DNA from 3 places in the Neomoorella glycerini genome. Region 1 is predicted to be linked to each of the others. Evidence: riboswitches for the same ligand, from Rfam matches in the RefSeq annotation. Region 1 holds a riboswitch; each other region holds the start of a gene.
What was found. A riboswitch is a leader RNA that binds a small molecule or an ion and turns the genes downstream of it on or off. The one in region 1 is predicted to bind molybdenum cofactor.

Region 1 (4,506 bases):
TAAGCACCGCCCCAAATTCCCCCAAGGCCTTACCCCAGGTAAGAACCAGCCCTGCGAGGATATTATTTCGTATTAATGGTAAAGTAACCTTTAGAAAAGCCCGGGCCGGAGTACAGCCCAGGGTCCTCGCCACATATTCGAGGCGGATATCCACGGCCTCGATAGCAGCCTTCAGGACGGTAATCAAGGCAGGAAGATTGACGAAAAATTGGGCCAGGATGATCCCGGTCACGGTAAACACAAAACGTAAACCCATCCTGGCCAGGATTTCGCCAAAGGTCGTAGTGCCAAAAAGCAGGAGCAGGCAAACGCCGGAGACAATGGGCGGCAGGGTTAAAGGGATTCTGAGAAGATTGGCTGCTATACCCCGGCCCGGCAGATTGTAACGAGCCAGGGTATAGGCCACCGGCATAGCTACCAGCAGGCAGGCGGCTGTTGAAACAATGGAGGTCAAGAGGCTGAGCCTGATGGCGAAGACCAGTTCCGGCATCTTTAGCGATAGAGGTATAAAGGGCAAACCCCTTACCAGGACGGTACCTACGGCGGCTAAAATAAATAGCAGTACCAGGAAAGTTACCAGCACGTTAAAGGTTTTAAACAACCTTGAACCCAAGTTTTCGCGCCTCCCCACTAACGGGCCACCGGTTTGTATCCCCATTTTTGCCAGATCTGGTAGGCCGCCGACGAAGTGAAAAATTCGGCCAGTTGCTGGGCCAATTCTTTTTCCTTGGAACAGGTCAGTACTGCCACCGGAACTGTTTTGACATATTCCTTTAGTTCGGGCACTGGTACCAGCTCAAGCTTGTCTTTTGCCCCCTGGCAATTTTCTTCCCAGATCACGGCAGCGTCGGCCTGCTTGGTGCTTAGATACACCACCAGCTCGTTTGCCGTCGGCGTCCTGACTACCACATTTTTATTGACGTTTTCCAGAAGGCCGTGCTTTTGCAGAAGCTGGTCGGCCAGCTTGCCGATAGGATTGGCCTGGGGGTCCCCCAGGGCTACTTTCACTCCCGGACGAGCCAGGTCGGCTAACTTGCGGATGCCGGCAGGATTCCCCTTGGGAACAGCCAGTACCGGTAGGTGATAAACGACATTCTTTTCCCATGCTACCAGGTTTTTTTCTTTAACAGGCTTTAATTCCGCTATATCCCCCGGCAGGTAGACGTCTCCCTGCCCGGTTAACAGGATCTGGTTGTTAAGCTGCGCTGCGCCGCCAAAGGTATAGGTAAGCTTTAACCCGCTTTGAGCTTGAAAAGCGGCACCGATTTCCTCGACCGGGTTTTTCAGGCCGGCGCCGCTATAAACTAAAAGGGAGCGCCCGGCCGCGTTGTCCGCCTTATCATTCGTTCCTGCCTGGCCCTTCGGACTCTCATCTTTACTGCTACCGCAGCCGACCAGCACCAGCAACCCAAACAAAAGTAGACCCAGTAATAGCGTGACAGATTTTGAAACCCTCACTGTTATTCCCTCCCATAATTCCAATTATCAATGCCCAAAAGAGCAATACTGCTCGTAACCGGCCAGGCAGGCTATGCCGCTGATGGTTACCCCGTAAAAGACAATCGGTTTCCGGCCCATTATCGCCGCCAGGGTATCGTTTACCGCGGTTGTACCGGTCGCCAAGACCAGTTCGCTCCATTCAATAATTTCTTCTGTATGCCGGGCGTCTTCTATCATAACTCCGCCTTTACGTTGCCCGACGTTATCCGGGTCCAGGTCGGTTACCCGGATCGGGAAATGACCGGCCAGGCTGGCCACCATGGCCGGCTGCAGGCCGATAAAGGCAATCCGGGGGTTGCCGAAACGTTCCCGGACGTATTCTACCAGGCGGGAGGCACATTGGGCCGGTTCTTGGTCGCGGCAGTGGACGGTCTTGTCTACCAGTTTGAGATGCCGCATCACGGCATTCAAAGTGGCGATAAATACGGCTCGCTCATAGTTATTACGTAACGGCAGGGCCAGAACTTCCTTCAGGGTGCCCTGGTAATTCCCCGGCATATCGGTATACGCCTGCCCACAAGCGTCTTTAAAGTTGGCCTGGATCATAAATTCTTTACCCTTTAAAAGAGGAAAGTCCTGGCGTTCCGGCCGGCCGATGGCTTCCTCGGGGGTCAGGGGCCGGGCGCTGATCACCTGTATTTCTTCCTCCCCGGTCAGGTGCCTGTCTTTTACCAGCCCGTAAAATTTTTCTCTGATGCCTTCTAAGAATTGCATCTGAAGCCATCCCCTTTCCTGGCTAATTAGCAACAAATTAAAAACCCCGTCTCCACGGCGGAGCGGGGTTTAACTGAAAAAGCCATAGCTCTCTCTTATAGCTAACCCCCTCCTTTTCAATACCTGGAAGGCATACCCGTTTCCCGGTACACCCCGTGGACCAGCGGTCCAGGCCAGCCTGCCATAGGTTGCTCCTTTAGGCCAGGAAGGCTCGGAGGATATTTTATGTTATGTCCATCTTTCTAATTTGTCTATTCTCCGCCAAGCGGCAAATTCCTGCCGCGGCCGTTAAAATATCGTGCCAGGAGGCGAAGTATTTTTTACTATATATCAGTGTCTAAAATTCCTATTTTAATAGCGTGCTTAACCAGTTCGGCATAATTATGGGCGCCTAGCTTACGCATTATATTAGCCCGGTGTTTTTCGACCGTCTTCTTGCTGATGGTTAATAACCTGGCGATATCGCGGTTACTTACTCCTTCTACTACCAGCCTAAATATCTCCTGCTCACGGTGGGTCAAACGTTCATAAGAAGGCTCTGCCCGTTGGTTCCTGCACTGCTTTAAGTACTCCGAAATAAGTGTGCTTGATATATCGCTGCTAAGGAAATATTTCCCCCGCGTTACACTCCTAATTGCCTCTACGATTTCTCTCCCGGGAGAATTCTTGTGTACATAACCGAGGGCGCCGGCGTCCAGGGCCCTAAAAACAAATTTTTCATTGCTGTACATGGATAAAATCACAACCTGGGTTTGCCAGCCGTCATTTTCCCTGGCAACTTTTAGTTGGTAGGCAACCTCCAAGCCGTTGAAATCGGGAAGGGAAATGTCAAGCACCATAACTTGTGGCTTTAAACGTTTGGCGATTTCCAGGGCCTCGCCTGCTTGGCCAGCTTCCCCAATTACCTCCATATCAGACTGGGCATTAATTATTCCCAGCAGGCCGTCGCGGACTAAAGGGTGGTCATCAACAATGATAACATTAATTTTGTCCATGATTAATCATTCCTGCGCTCAAATGGTATTTCCACTCTCACGGTTGTTCCCCTGCCGGGCTTTGAGTGTATATACAAAGTGCCACCTAGTTCTGCGACCCTCCGCCGCATACATTTAAGGCCCAATCCCTGGTAGTTGCTGCCTTCCTAAGGTTCAAACCCTTGTCCGTCATCAGCAATCACTGCAATCAATTTGGGATAAACATAACTCAGCTTTAAAGATACCCGGCTTGGTTGAGCATGTTTGGAGATATTATTTAATGCCTCCTGGAACACCCGAAAAAGAGCTACTTCAATATTGGGAGGCAATCGTTCCGGCCCGACGCCGTATATTTCTAAATCGACTTTTAAACCACTGGCAATTGAAAACTGCTCGCTCATCCACTCTAAAGTATTCTTAAGTCCCAAGGATTCCAGCATCGAAGGCATCAAGTCAAAGGAAATACGCCTTACTTCTTCGCCTATCCTCTCAATTCCGCCAATGATTTCTTTGATATTTAATTTTATTTGGGGCAGGTTTATTTTTTCTTTATGGGACAACGCGGCTAGTACCGATTCTAATTGCAATTTCTGAGCTACGATATCCTGACCAAGCCCGTCATGTAAGTCCCTGGCAAGCCGCTCCCGCTCTTTTTCCTGCATGCTTATCAACTGGCCGGAAAGCCAATTCAATTCCTTTTCCGCCAAAATACGTTCGGTAATATCAAAATAAAGTTCTACCCTCCCTTCACGGAAAGGTCCAGCGCCGATCTGGCCAGGACCCTTTCTCCTGCCCGTTTGCTTTTGACGTAGATGTTGCAGTCATCGGCGTAACGGACGAACTTGTGGCCCCTCTTTTCCAGTTCTTTGTCCAGGTCGTCCAGGAGTATGTTGGCCAATAACGGGCTTAAGGGTCCGCCCTGGGGCGTTCCTTCTGCCGTCTCCATGACCACTCCGTTTACCATGACGCCTGCCTGGAGATAGCGGCGGATAAGGGTAAGTACCCTCTTATCTGCCACTTTCCGGGCCACCCGGGCCATGAGGATGTCGTGGTTTACCCGGTCGAAGTATTTCTCGATGTCCAGGTCCACGGCCCATTCGTATCCTTCTTCTACGTATTGCCGCGCCTTCTTTACCGCATCATGGGCTTTCCTTCCGGGACGGAACCCGTAGCTGGCCTCTGAGAACTGCGGTTCGAAGATGGGCGTCAATACTTGCAGGAGGGCCTGCTGGATTAGGCGGTCCATTACGGTGGGTATCCCTAACATCCGTTTGCCTCCCCCGGGTTTCGGGATTTCGACCCGGCGCACGGGCTTCGG
Region 2 (4,506 bases), 920 kb from region 1:
CTGGGCGGCCCTGGAGCAGGCCGTCAAGGGAGGCCAGATCAAAGACGCTAAGATTTCCGACCGGGCTGCCTGGGGCTTTGCCAGCCTTGGCGCGGCGTACCAGCCCTCCACCTCGCGCTTGCGGCTGCGGGGCTTGAATATCGGCCGCCAGAATGACGGCACCATCCTCATTAACGCCCTGCAGATCTTTGGTGTCGATGGACTGAGCGAGGCTGCCAAAACTGAAGCCATGGAGCTGGCCCGGCAAGAACTGCCGGCTATTACTGACTTCTTGCGCTCCCGGCTGCCCGGTTTTGCCGGGGCCAGGCTCCTGGGGGCGGCGCCGGAACTCTACGTCCGGGAAACCCGCCACATCAAGGCCCTTTACCAGCTGGACCTGAATGACGTCCTCTTTAACCGCTATTTCCCCGACGCCATCGCCCTGGGGTCCTACCCGGTGGATGTCCAGGCGACTTCACCCCAGGATACGGGTTACGTCTACGGCCGGCCGGAAGTCTACAGCATCCCCTTCCGTTCCCTGGTACCCCAGGGGATCGACAACCTCCTGGTTGTAGGGCGCTCGGCCGGCTATACCCACCTGGCTGCCGGCAGCGCCCGGGTGGTACCCATCGGCATGGCTACCGGCGACGCTGCCGGGGTGGCGGCCGCTTATTCCCTGCAGGTGAATAAGAATTTCCGGGAGCTGGCGGCCAGCCCCCGGGATATCCAGGCCATCCAGGATCTCCTGGTGAAGGCCGGCGCTTACCTGAAGGACTACCACATCAGAAACCCCTTGAGCGATCACTGGGCCTTTGCGGGCCTGCAGTTCGTCAATCGCTGGGGCCTGATTGTCGCCGGTTATAATAACGACTGGAAGCTGGATGACCCGGTCAACCAGGCAAGCTTTTACTATATGACGGCCAATGCCTTAAAAAGGGCGGCCGGCCGGGGCGATCTGGTGGCTGCCAGGGCAGCAGCCTTAGAGCCCTATCTCGAACGGAAACCTTTAACGCGGGGGGCAGCGGCCTCTCTCCTCCTCACCTACCTGGGCGATGATACGGCGGCTTTAGACCCGGCGGCAGCCGTGGCCCGGGCCGGGGCAAAGGGCCTCCTGCCCCTGGATAAAACGGGAAGCGATCCCCAGGGGATAGTAACCGGAGCGGAGGCCTACTACGCCACCGAGAGGCTCTGCGCCCTGGTGGCAAGAATTAATGGGCACTGATGCAAAAGAGGAAGCCCTGCGGGAGTTTTCATCGGCCTGATTCAGGCCGCCCTGGCCGGTTGGTGAGATGGCTTTTCGCTTAAACTGGTATGTGATACAATACTTATATGATATACCGCGGGAGGAGGCACTGCCATGGCAATTTCACCGCGATTCAGTAGTTTGTTACTGGAAGCCACCCGCGCCCATGATATAGATGAAGCCTTATCTAAACTTTTTAGTGAGTACCTTGAGTTGAAAATCGCTAAACTGGAAGAGCGCCGGGATAATCTACAAAAAAAATGGGGTATGTCTTTCGAGGCTTTTTGCCGCCAGGTGCAAGATAATAGCCTGCCCAAGGATCCCTTTTCTTATGAAGTAGAGAATGATTACTGGGAATGGGAAGAAGTAGAAACTCTTTTAAAACACTACCAGGGGCTGAAAAACAAATGGATGTAGCCAGGTTTTTAAGGGAGCTTTTTTCCTGCCTGGCGGGAAAAGACTTTGTAAAGGATTGTCACCTGGAAGTGGCAGTTTTTCTGATGAAGGGAAAGATTGAACTTAAAGATGATGGCTTTCTTAAAGTGTATTGCAACGAGCGGACAGGTACCCTGGCTTTTGCATTAATAAACAAGGAAAAACGTATCTGGGGGATCGATAAGGATAATTTGCGCGGCTGGCATTGTCATCCTTTTGGAGAACCCGAAAGCCACCAGCCAGTAGAAGAACAGGATTTGGAAGTTATCATAAACCAGGTGGAAACTATCTGGCGGCAGATTACAGGACCAGGAGGTCAGTTGAAAAACCATCGTAACCAGCCGGCCCATTTGAGTTAACCCTACCGGAAGCCGCTTAAGATTGAAATGCCGTATTTTTGGTATAATACAGGAAAGGAGGGTCGGCATTTATGCATGAAATAGTACAGTCTATGGCCAAACGTATCGTAGAGAAATTCCATCCCCAAAAAGTAATCGTTTTTGGTTCATGGGCAAGGGGAGAAGCCGGTCCAGGCAGTGATGTGGACCTTTTGATTGTTCTGGATTGCAGCCGTGAACAAAAACGGGCTATGCAAGTAGCCATTAGAAAAGAGCTGCGTGAATTTAAAGTCCCGAAAGATATTATAGTTGCTAATCTAGAGGACATCAGCAAGTATAAAGACGCCTGGTGGACTGTTTACCACCCCGCCCTCAAAGAAGGGTTGGTGCTCTATGAACACTGAGGAAAGGGAACAGGAAGCATTAAGATGGCTGGATAAAGCAAGAAGGGACTTGCGTGTGGCCAGGATGGCCTTCAACGACGAGGAGGAGCCCTCACGATGAAGCCCAAAAAGCAATTGCGATGGCGGAAGATATATACAATAAGATATTCGCTAAAATGATTAACTAAAGGTCAGGGACCATCTACGCTCATGCGTTTTAATTCCTGCTTGCCTCCTATTTATGGTTATGCTACAATAAACATAACTGCATATACCTCCGAGCCAGTGGGCCTAAGGTTTGAGGCTATGGCTGCTGGCCTCCTGCCTGCTTGCCAGGCAGCGACGGGGTAGGCGGGGAAACCTGCCTGCCTCCCGGAATGGGAAAGGAGTTTTTAGTAACTTCAGGCACCCTTCCGGGTGCCTTATATTTTAAGTAACATTTTTACCAAAAAGGAATAAAGCCCGGCTATAATAAATCAACGCGAAGAGAGCATGAAACTTCTGGAAGGGGGTATTTTCATGGTTGACCGGGAAGCCATCAAAGCAGCAGTAAAAGAAGCCGCGGCTAACCATGGCGGCAAGCTGCCCTGCGCGGTGGCCCAGGAAGTGGCCCGCCGTTTGCAGGTGCCCATGCGTGAGGTGGGACAGGCTACTGACGACTTGCAGATCAAGATTATCCAGTGCCAGCTGGGGTGTTTCGAGTAGCAGGGGGATATGGATGGAACTCTTTCGGGTGGTAACTTTAGCAGAAGCACGCCGGCTGCTGGCCCGCTACTGGCCCTTGCCGGGACGGCAGGAAGTGATTTTACCCCTGCTCGCTGCCCTGGGGCGGGAACTGGCCCGGCCGGTGGCGGCGAAGGACGACGTTCCCGGTTTTACCCGTGCCACCATGGACGGTTATGCCGTCCGGGCGGCCGATACCTTTGGCGCCCGGGAAAGCCAGCCGGTGATTTTGCGCCTGGTAGGAGAGGTGCCCATGGGGCAACCGGCTACAGTTGCCGTTGGCCCCGGCGAAGCGGTGGCCGTGGCTACGGGAAGTATGATGCCCCCGGGGGCTGATGCCGTGGTTATGGTGGAAAATACGGAACTCTTACCGGAGGGCCGGATCGCCGTTTTTAAACCCGTGGCCCCGGGGCAGGACCTGGTGCGGCAGGGTGCCGACGTCCGCGCCGGTACCACCGTCCTGCCTGTCGGCCATACTTTGCGGCCTCAGGACCTGGGAGTGCTGGCCAGCCTGGGAGTAACCCGGGTGACTGTATATGAGCCCTGGCGGGTGGGCATCCTGGCTACCGGCAATGAAATCGTCCCTCCCGAGGCTAACCCCGGACCCGGTCAGGTAAGAGATATTAATTCCTACACCCTGGCCGGACTGGTCCAGGAGTGCGGTGGCAAGGTCACCCTCTACGGTATTGCTCCCGATGACCTGGAGGACCTCACGGCCAGGGTCCGGAAAGCCCTGGCGGAGAACCACCTGGTGCTCCTTTCCGGCGGCAGTTCCGTCGGCACCCGCGATTTAACCGTCCAGGTCCTGGCTGGCCTGGGACAGCCGGGTATCCTCTTTCACGGTGTGGCCATCCGCCCGGGTAAGCCCACCGTTGCGGCAGTGGCCGGCGATAAGATGATCCTGGGCCTGCCGGGCCATCCCGTTTCAGCCATGGTTGTTTTCAGTATCTTAATTGAACCCCTGCTGCGCTACGGGAGCTACGACCACCTGGCCGGGAGGAGGACGGTGGAGGCGATCTTAAGCCGTACAGTTACTTCCACCCCCGGCCGGGAGGACTATATCCGCGTTCGCCTGGGAGCAGGCCCGGGTGGGTTCCTGGCCGTACCGGTACCGGGAGGATCGAGTATGATCTCATCCATGGTCCAGGCCGACGGCCTGGTAACCATTCCCCTGGAAGAAGAGGGCCTGGAAGCCGGTACGAGGGTAGAGGTTAAATTATTTTAAGTGTTACTTTATTATACCATAGTTCATAAAGCGGAGAGAAAGCGGCGAGAAAGCGGAGAGGGTCCGGAAAGCTGAATTAAGTTATATTAAACCCGGGAAGGAAGGGTTGGTTATTGGCACGCAAGGTCTTTGTCACCAGCCGGCCCTGGCAGGAGGCCCTGGAGGAATTTCTGGGAACTT
Region 3 (4,506 bases), 390 kb from region 1:
GCTGACGATGCCGGGTTGGATGAGGTACTTAACCAGATGAGCCCCGAAGTACGCCGGTTGCTCATGGAACCCAAGGTACAGTCTGTATTGCGCCTGGTATGCAATTGTACCGAAGATGAACTCCGCTTTATCCTCAATTTTATCCAGCTCTATAAACGCTGCCACTAACCCGGGAGACGGAGGCGGGCGATAATTTCCTGGAGGATGCTCGCCGAGTGCCTGAGGGCAGCCAGTTCCCCGGCTCCCAGGGGAATGGCCAGGATTTTTTCCCGCCCCTGGCTGCCTACCAGGCAGGGGAGACTTAAGGCCACCTCACCCTCAAGGCCGTAAAGGCCGCGAATGACGCTGGAAACGGTGAGGACGCTCTTCTCATCCCGGAGGATGCTTTCGGTAATCCGGCTCAAGGCTAAGGCTACGCCATAGGCAGTAGCCCCTTTGCGTTCGATGATTGCATAAGCGGCCTCCCTGACCTGGTAGCTTATTTCAGTCCGGAAGGCCTCATCTTCAGTGGTACCGTCCAGGAGGTAAAACTCCTCCAGGTCAACCCCGGCCACATTGGCCAGGCTCCAGACGGGCACTTCGGTATCGCCGTGCTCGCCGATGACATAAGCATGGATGTTGCGGGGGTCGACATGGAGGCGGCGGCTTAACAGGTGGCGGAAACGGGCACTGTCCAGGACAGTCCCCGAGCCCAGGATCCTGTTTTCCGGAAGCCCCGAGATCTTCCAGGCCACATAGGTCAGGACATCCACCGGGTTGGCCACCATGAGGATTAAAGCATCAGGGCAGTGCTGCAAAAGGGGCGGCAGGGCCTCGCGGACAATGGCCGTATTGCGGTGCACCAGGTCCAGGCGGGTTTCCCCGGGCTGCTGGTTGGCACCGGCGGTGAAAATGATAATGCGCGCGCCGGCGCAATCGGCCGGGCCGCCGGCATAAATTTTTACGGGACGGATCAAAGTGGCCGCGTGGGCGAGGTCCATGGCTTCCCCTTCAGCCCGGGTGCGGTTAATATCGACAAGGACCATTTCTTTGACGATGGGGCTGAAGAGGAGGGCAAAGGCGGTACTGGCGCCGACATAGCCGGCGCCGATGATGGCTACTTTGGCCGGGCCCTGCAGGGCCATAATATCACCTCTAGGCATATTCTCCACTGTTACCAGGAGGGTTATACAGGAACTGGAGCCGTAAATTATGAACCTCAATTACTGGTTAACTTTTATTACCACGGTAGAAAAAGGTACCCTTTCCGCGGCAGCCGAGGAGCTGCACCTTACCCAGCCGGGGGTTAGCAAGCAGCTCCAGGCCCTGGAGGATTACTACGGCCTGCGTTTACTTGAACGCCGGGGCCGCGAGGTGCGGCTGACGGCGGCCGGGAAGATTTGTTACCGGCATGCTAAAGCCATTGCCCGTCACCTGGAACAAACCCAGCGGGAACTGGCCGAACTAACCCGGCTGGTGAAGGGCCGCTTGCTGCTGGGGGCCAGCACGACGCCGGGCCAGTATATCCTGCCCAGGCTGATTGGCGGTTTCCGGCGGGAATATCCCCGGGTGGAGGTGGTGGTAGAGATTGCCGACTCCCAGGAGGTGATCCGGCGCCTGCAGGATGGAGAAATCGATCTCGGGGTTGTCGGCGCCGGGGGCCGGGGCCGGAACCTTTCCTATAGCCGCCTGGTAGAGGATGAACTGGTCCTCATTGTCCCGCCAGGGCACCGCCTGGCCGGGGTTACTGCTGCAAATCCACTGGATTTACAGGGCGAGCCCCTGGTCTGGCGGGAGGCCGGTTCCGGTACCCGCAGGGTAGTGGAAGAACGCCTGCAAAAAGCCGGTTTCACCGTCGATCCGGCCCGGGTGGTCATGGAGCTGGGCAGTACGGAAGCCATTGTCAGCGCCGTGGAGGCCGGCCTGGGTATTTCCCTGGTTACCTGCTGGGCGGTGGAAAAAAGCGTCAAACTCGGCCGCCTGGTTACCGTTCCCCTCCAGGGGGTAAATTTGAAACGCGACCTGTACCTGGTCCGGCGCCGCCAGCCCTTAAGCCCGGCTGCCGAGGCCTTTGCCTGCTTTCTGGAAAAACACCATCTCCAGCTCCCGTTACCTGTTAATACTTGATCGATAGTAAAGGTTCTTCTCAATATCTTGACGGGACAAAGGGATAAGGGTATGATGAAATAAATTAAATACCATCTCCGAGCCGGTGTTACCTAAGGGCTGCCAGCCTATGGGACACCGGCCTGGGTCGCATTACCCACGGGGTAGGCCGGGAAACGGGCCTGCCTCCCTTGCTCGGAAAGGAGATGCGGCGTGGCAGGGTCAATGACGCCCCGGCATCCTTTGCGAGCCGGGGCATTTACTTATGTAGGGCCGGCAGGCTCATAAAATTGCGGGAGGTTGATTAACTTTGAGACGAATCTTGAAGATGGTAGTCATTACTATGCTGGCACTTCTTTTTTTAGCTGGTTGTACCTCGCAAAAGGAAAGTGTAACTCCGGCCAGGCAAGGAGAAACTAAAGAACTGCAGGTCTTTGCCGGGGCCGCCAGTAAACCTCCCCTGGAGGAGATTGCTACGCTTTTTATGCAAAAGTCCGGCGTTAAAGTCAACCTTACCTTTGGCGGTTCGGGTAGCGTCCTTTCTCAGATGAAATTGTCCCGCCAGGGCGATATTTACATCCCCGGTTCTTCTGATTTCATGGAAATGGCCAAGAAAGAGGGCGTTGTGGATGCCAAAACCGAACAGATACTGGTTTACCTTATACCGGCTATTAATGTACCGAAGGGCAACCCGCAAGGAATCCGGTCTTTAAACGATTTAGCCCGGCCCGGGATGCGGGTGGGCCTGGCGCGTCCCGAGACGGTTTGCGTAGGCCTTTATGGGGTAGAAATCCTGGAGAAAGCTGGCCTGGCTGATAAGGTTAAAAAGAACATTGTTACTTATGCGGAAAGTTGCGAGAAAACAGCCAACCTGGTAGCCCTAAAGCAAGTTGACGCCGTTATCGGCTGGGATGTCTTCCAAAAATGGGACCCGGCCAAGATTGAAACAATCTATTTGCCGCCGGAACAAGTAACCCGCATTGGTTATATTCCCGCAGCCATCTCTAATTTTTCCCAACAAAAGGAGCTGGCCGCCTTATTTTTGGCTTTTCTCACCTCAGAACAGGGCAAAGAGGTTTTTCGGAAATACGGTTACCTGGGAAGCGTTGAAGAGGCGCGTAAATTTGCTCCGGAGGCGCCGGTTGGGGGCGAATACCAGTTGCCTGCAGACTGGCGCTAAGCTACCAGGCCAGGGTTTTAAGAATGAGGGTGAAGAAGGAAAGTGGGCCGGAAAAAAATTGCCGCCAGGGCCTTTACCATGGCTTTTAGCGGCCTTCTTACCATGGTGTTAATGTATATCTTACTACTTTTATTCTCCCAGGTTAGCTATTTGAACAAAGAAGTACTTCTCAGCAGCTTGAAAGATAAAGAAGTTCATTTTGCCCTGGCCCTCTCTTTAGAATCGGCCCTGGCAGTGGCTGCGCTGGCCCTTTTAATTGGCATCCCTGCCGGTTATGCCCTGTCGCGCTTTAGCGTGCCGGCTAAAGCGGTGATCGATACCATTATGGATCTGCCAGTGGTCATCTCACCCGTTGCCCTGGGGGCGATGCTGCTAATTTTTTTTAACACAGCTCCGGGGTTGTTTTTTCAGGAGCATTTTTTTTCGGTAGTTTTTAACGTGACCGGCATTATTGTGGCTCAGGCTACCATTGTCATTTTTCTGGCCATTCGTTTGATGAAATCTATTTTTGACGCCATCGACCCGGCCTATGAAATGGCGGCCCGGGTCCTGGGGGAAAGCAGGGCCGGGGCCTTCTGGCGGGTGACTTTGCCCATGGCCAGGCCCGGTATTATGGCTACCTTTATTCTCTCCTGGGCCCGGGCCCTGGGTGAGTTTGGCGCCACCGTTACCCTGGCAGGAGCTACCAAGATGAAAACCGAGACCTTACCGATTGCCATTTATTTAAATCTCTCTGCTGTAAAGATCGAAAAGGCAGTGGCCCTGGTAAGCATTATAGTTTTGATGGCTTTTTTAATTCTCCTGGCTTTACGTTTACTGACGGATAAAGGAGCATTGTACCAGTGATCCAGGTTGAAAATCTAACCGTAGCAGGGCCCGGTTTTTACCTGGGCGACATTTCCTTCAGGGTAAATAAAGCCGAATATCTGATTATTTTGGGGCCGTCCGGTGCCGGGAAGACGGTACTGTTAGATACCCTGGCAGGCCTTAAAAAACCCCGGAAAGGCAGGATACTCTTTTCCGGCCGGGACGTTACCCGTGCTTTGCCGGAAGAACGGAAGATTGGTTATATTCAACAAAACCTGGCTTTATTTCCCCACCTTTCGATCATGGAAAACATCACCTTTGGCGCCCGTCCCAACCGGATCCCGCCTGCCAGGGCCGGCAAGCGGGCCAGGGAATTAGCAGCTTTACTCGGCATTGAACACCTTTTAAGCCGCGCTAATCCTCTGACTTTAAGC

Region 2: it holds a riboswitch for molybdenum cofactor, as region 1 does, so the genes downstream of both, MGLY_RS03680 (hypothetical protein) here and MGLY_RS16750 (Rossmann-like domain-containing protein) in region 1, are expected to answer to the same signal.
Region 3: it holds a riboswitch for molybdenum cofactor, as region 1 does, so the genes downstream of both, modA (molybdate ABC transporter substrate-binding protein) here and MGLY_RS16750 (Rossmann-like domain-containing protein) in region 1, are expected to answer to the same signal.

The regions. Positions count from the first base shown of each region.
Region 1 covers NZ_CP046244.1:3,361,518-3,366,023, forward strand. The annotation lists gene MGLY_RS16740 (ABC transporter permease) at 1-613, opposite strand, end outside; gene modA (molybdate ABC transporter substrate-binding protein) at 631-1,458, opposite strand; gene MGLY_RS16750 (Rossmann-like domain-containing protein) at 1,486-2,214, opposite strand; molybdenum cofactor riboswitch at 2,308-2,443, opposite strand; gene MGLY_RS16755 (response regulator) at 2,538-3,209, opposite strand; gene MGLY_RS18935 (ATP-binding protein) at 3,212-3,334, opposite strand; gene MGLY_RS16765 (sensor histidine kinase) at 3,356-3,895, opposite strand; partial or broken gene ltrA (group II intron reverse transcriptase/maturase) at 3,964-4,506, opposite strand, start outside.
Region 2 covers NZ_CP046244.1:770,917-775,422, reverse strand. The annotation lists gene MGLY_RS03705 (FAD-dependent oxidoreductase) at 1-1,201, shown strand, start outside; gene MGLY_RS03700 (hypothetical protein) at 1,337-1,639, shown strand; gene MGLY_RS03695 (hypothetical protein) at 1,723-2,016, shown strand; gene MGLY_RS03690 (nucleotidyltransferase domain-containing protein) at 2,088-2,399, shown strand; molybdenum cofactor riboswitch at 2,642-2,783, shown strand; gene MGLY_RS03680 (hypothetical protein) at 2,871-3,083, shown strand; gene MGLY_RS03675 (molybdopterin molybdotransferase MoeA) at 3,097-4,326, shown strand; gene MGLY_RS03670 (molybdopterin-binding protein) at 4,440-4,506, shown strand, end outside.
Region 3 covers NZ_CP046244.1:241,845-246,350, reverse strand. The annotation lists gene MGLY_RS01270 (helix-turn-helix domain-containing protein) at 1-168, shown strand, start outside; gene MGLY_RS01265 (L-lactate dehydrogenase) at 165-1,124, opposite strand; gene MGLY_RS01260 (selenium metabolism-associated LysR family transcriptional regulator) at 1,192-2,106, shown strand; molybdenum cofactor riboswitch at 2,170-2,307, shown strand; gene modA (molybdate ABC transporter substrate-binding protein) at 2,396-3,265, shown strand; gene MGLY_RS01250 (ABC transporter permease) at 3,308-4,111, shown strand; gene MGLY_RS01245 (ABC transporter ATP-binding protein) at 4,108-4,506, shown strand, end outside.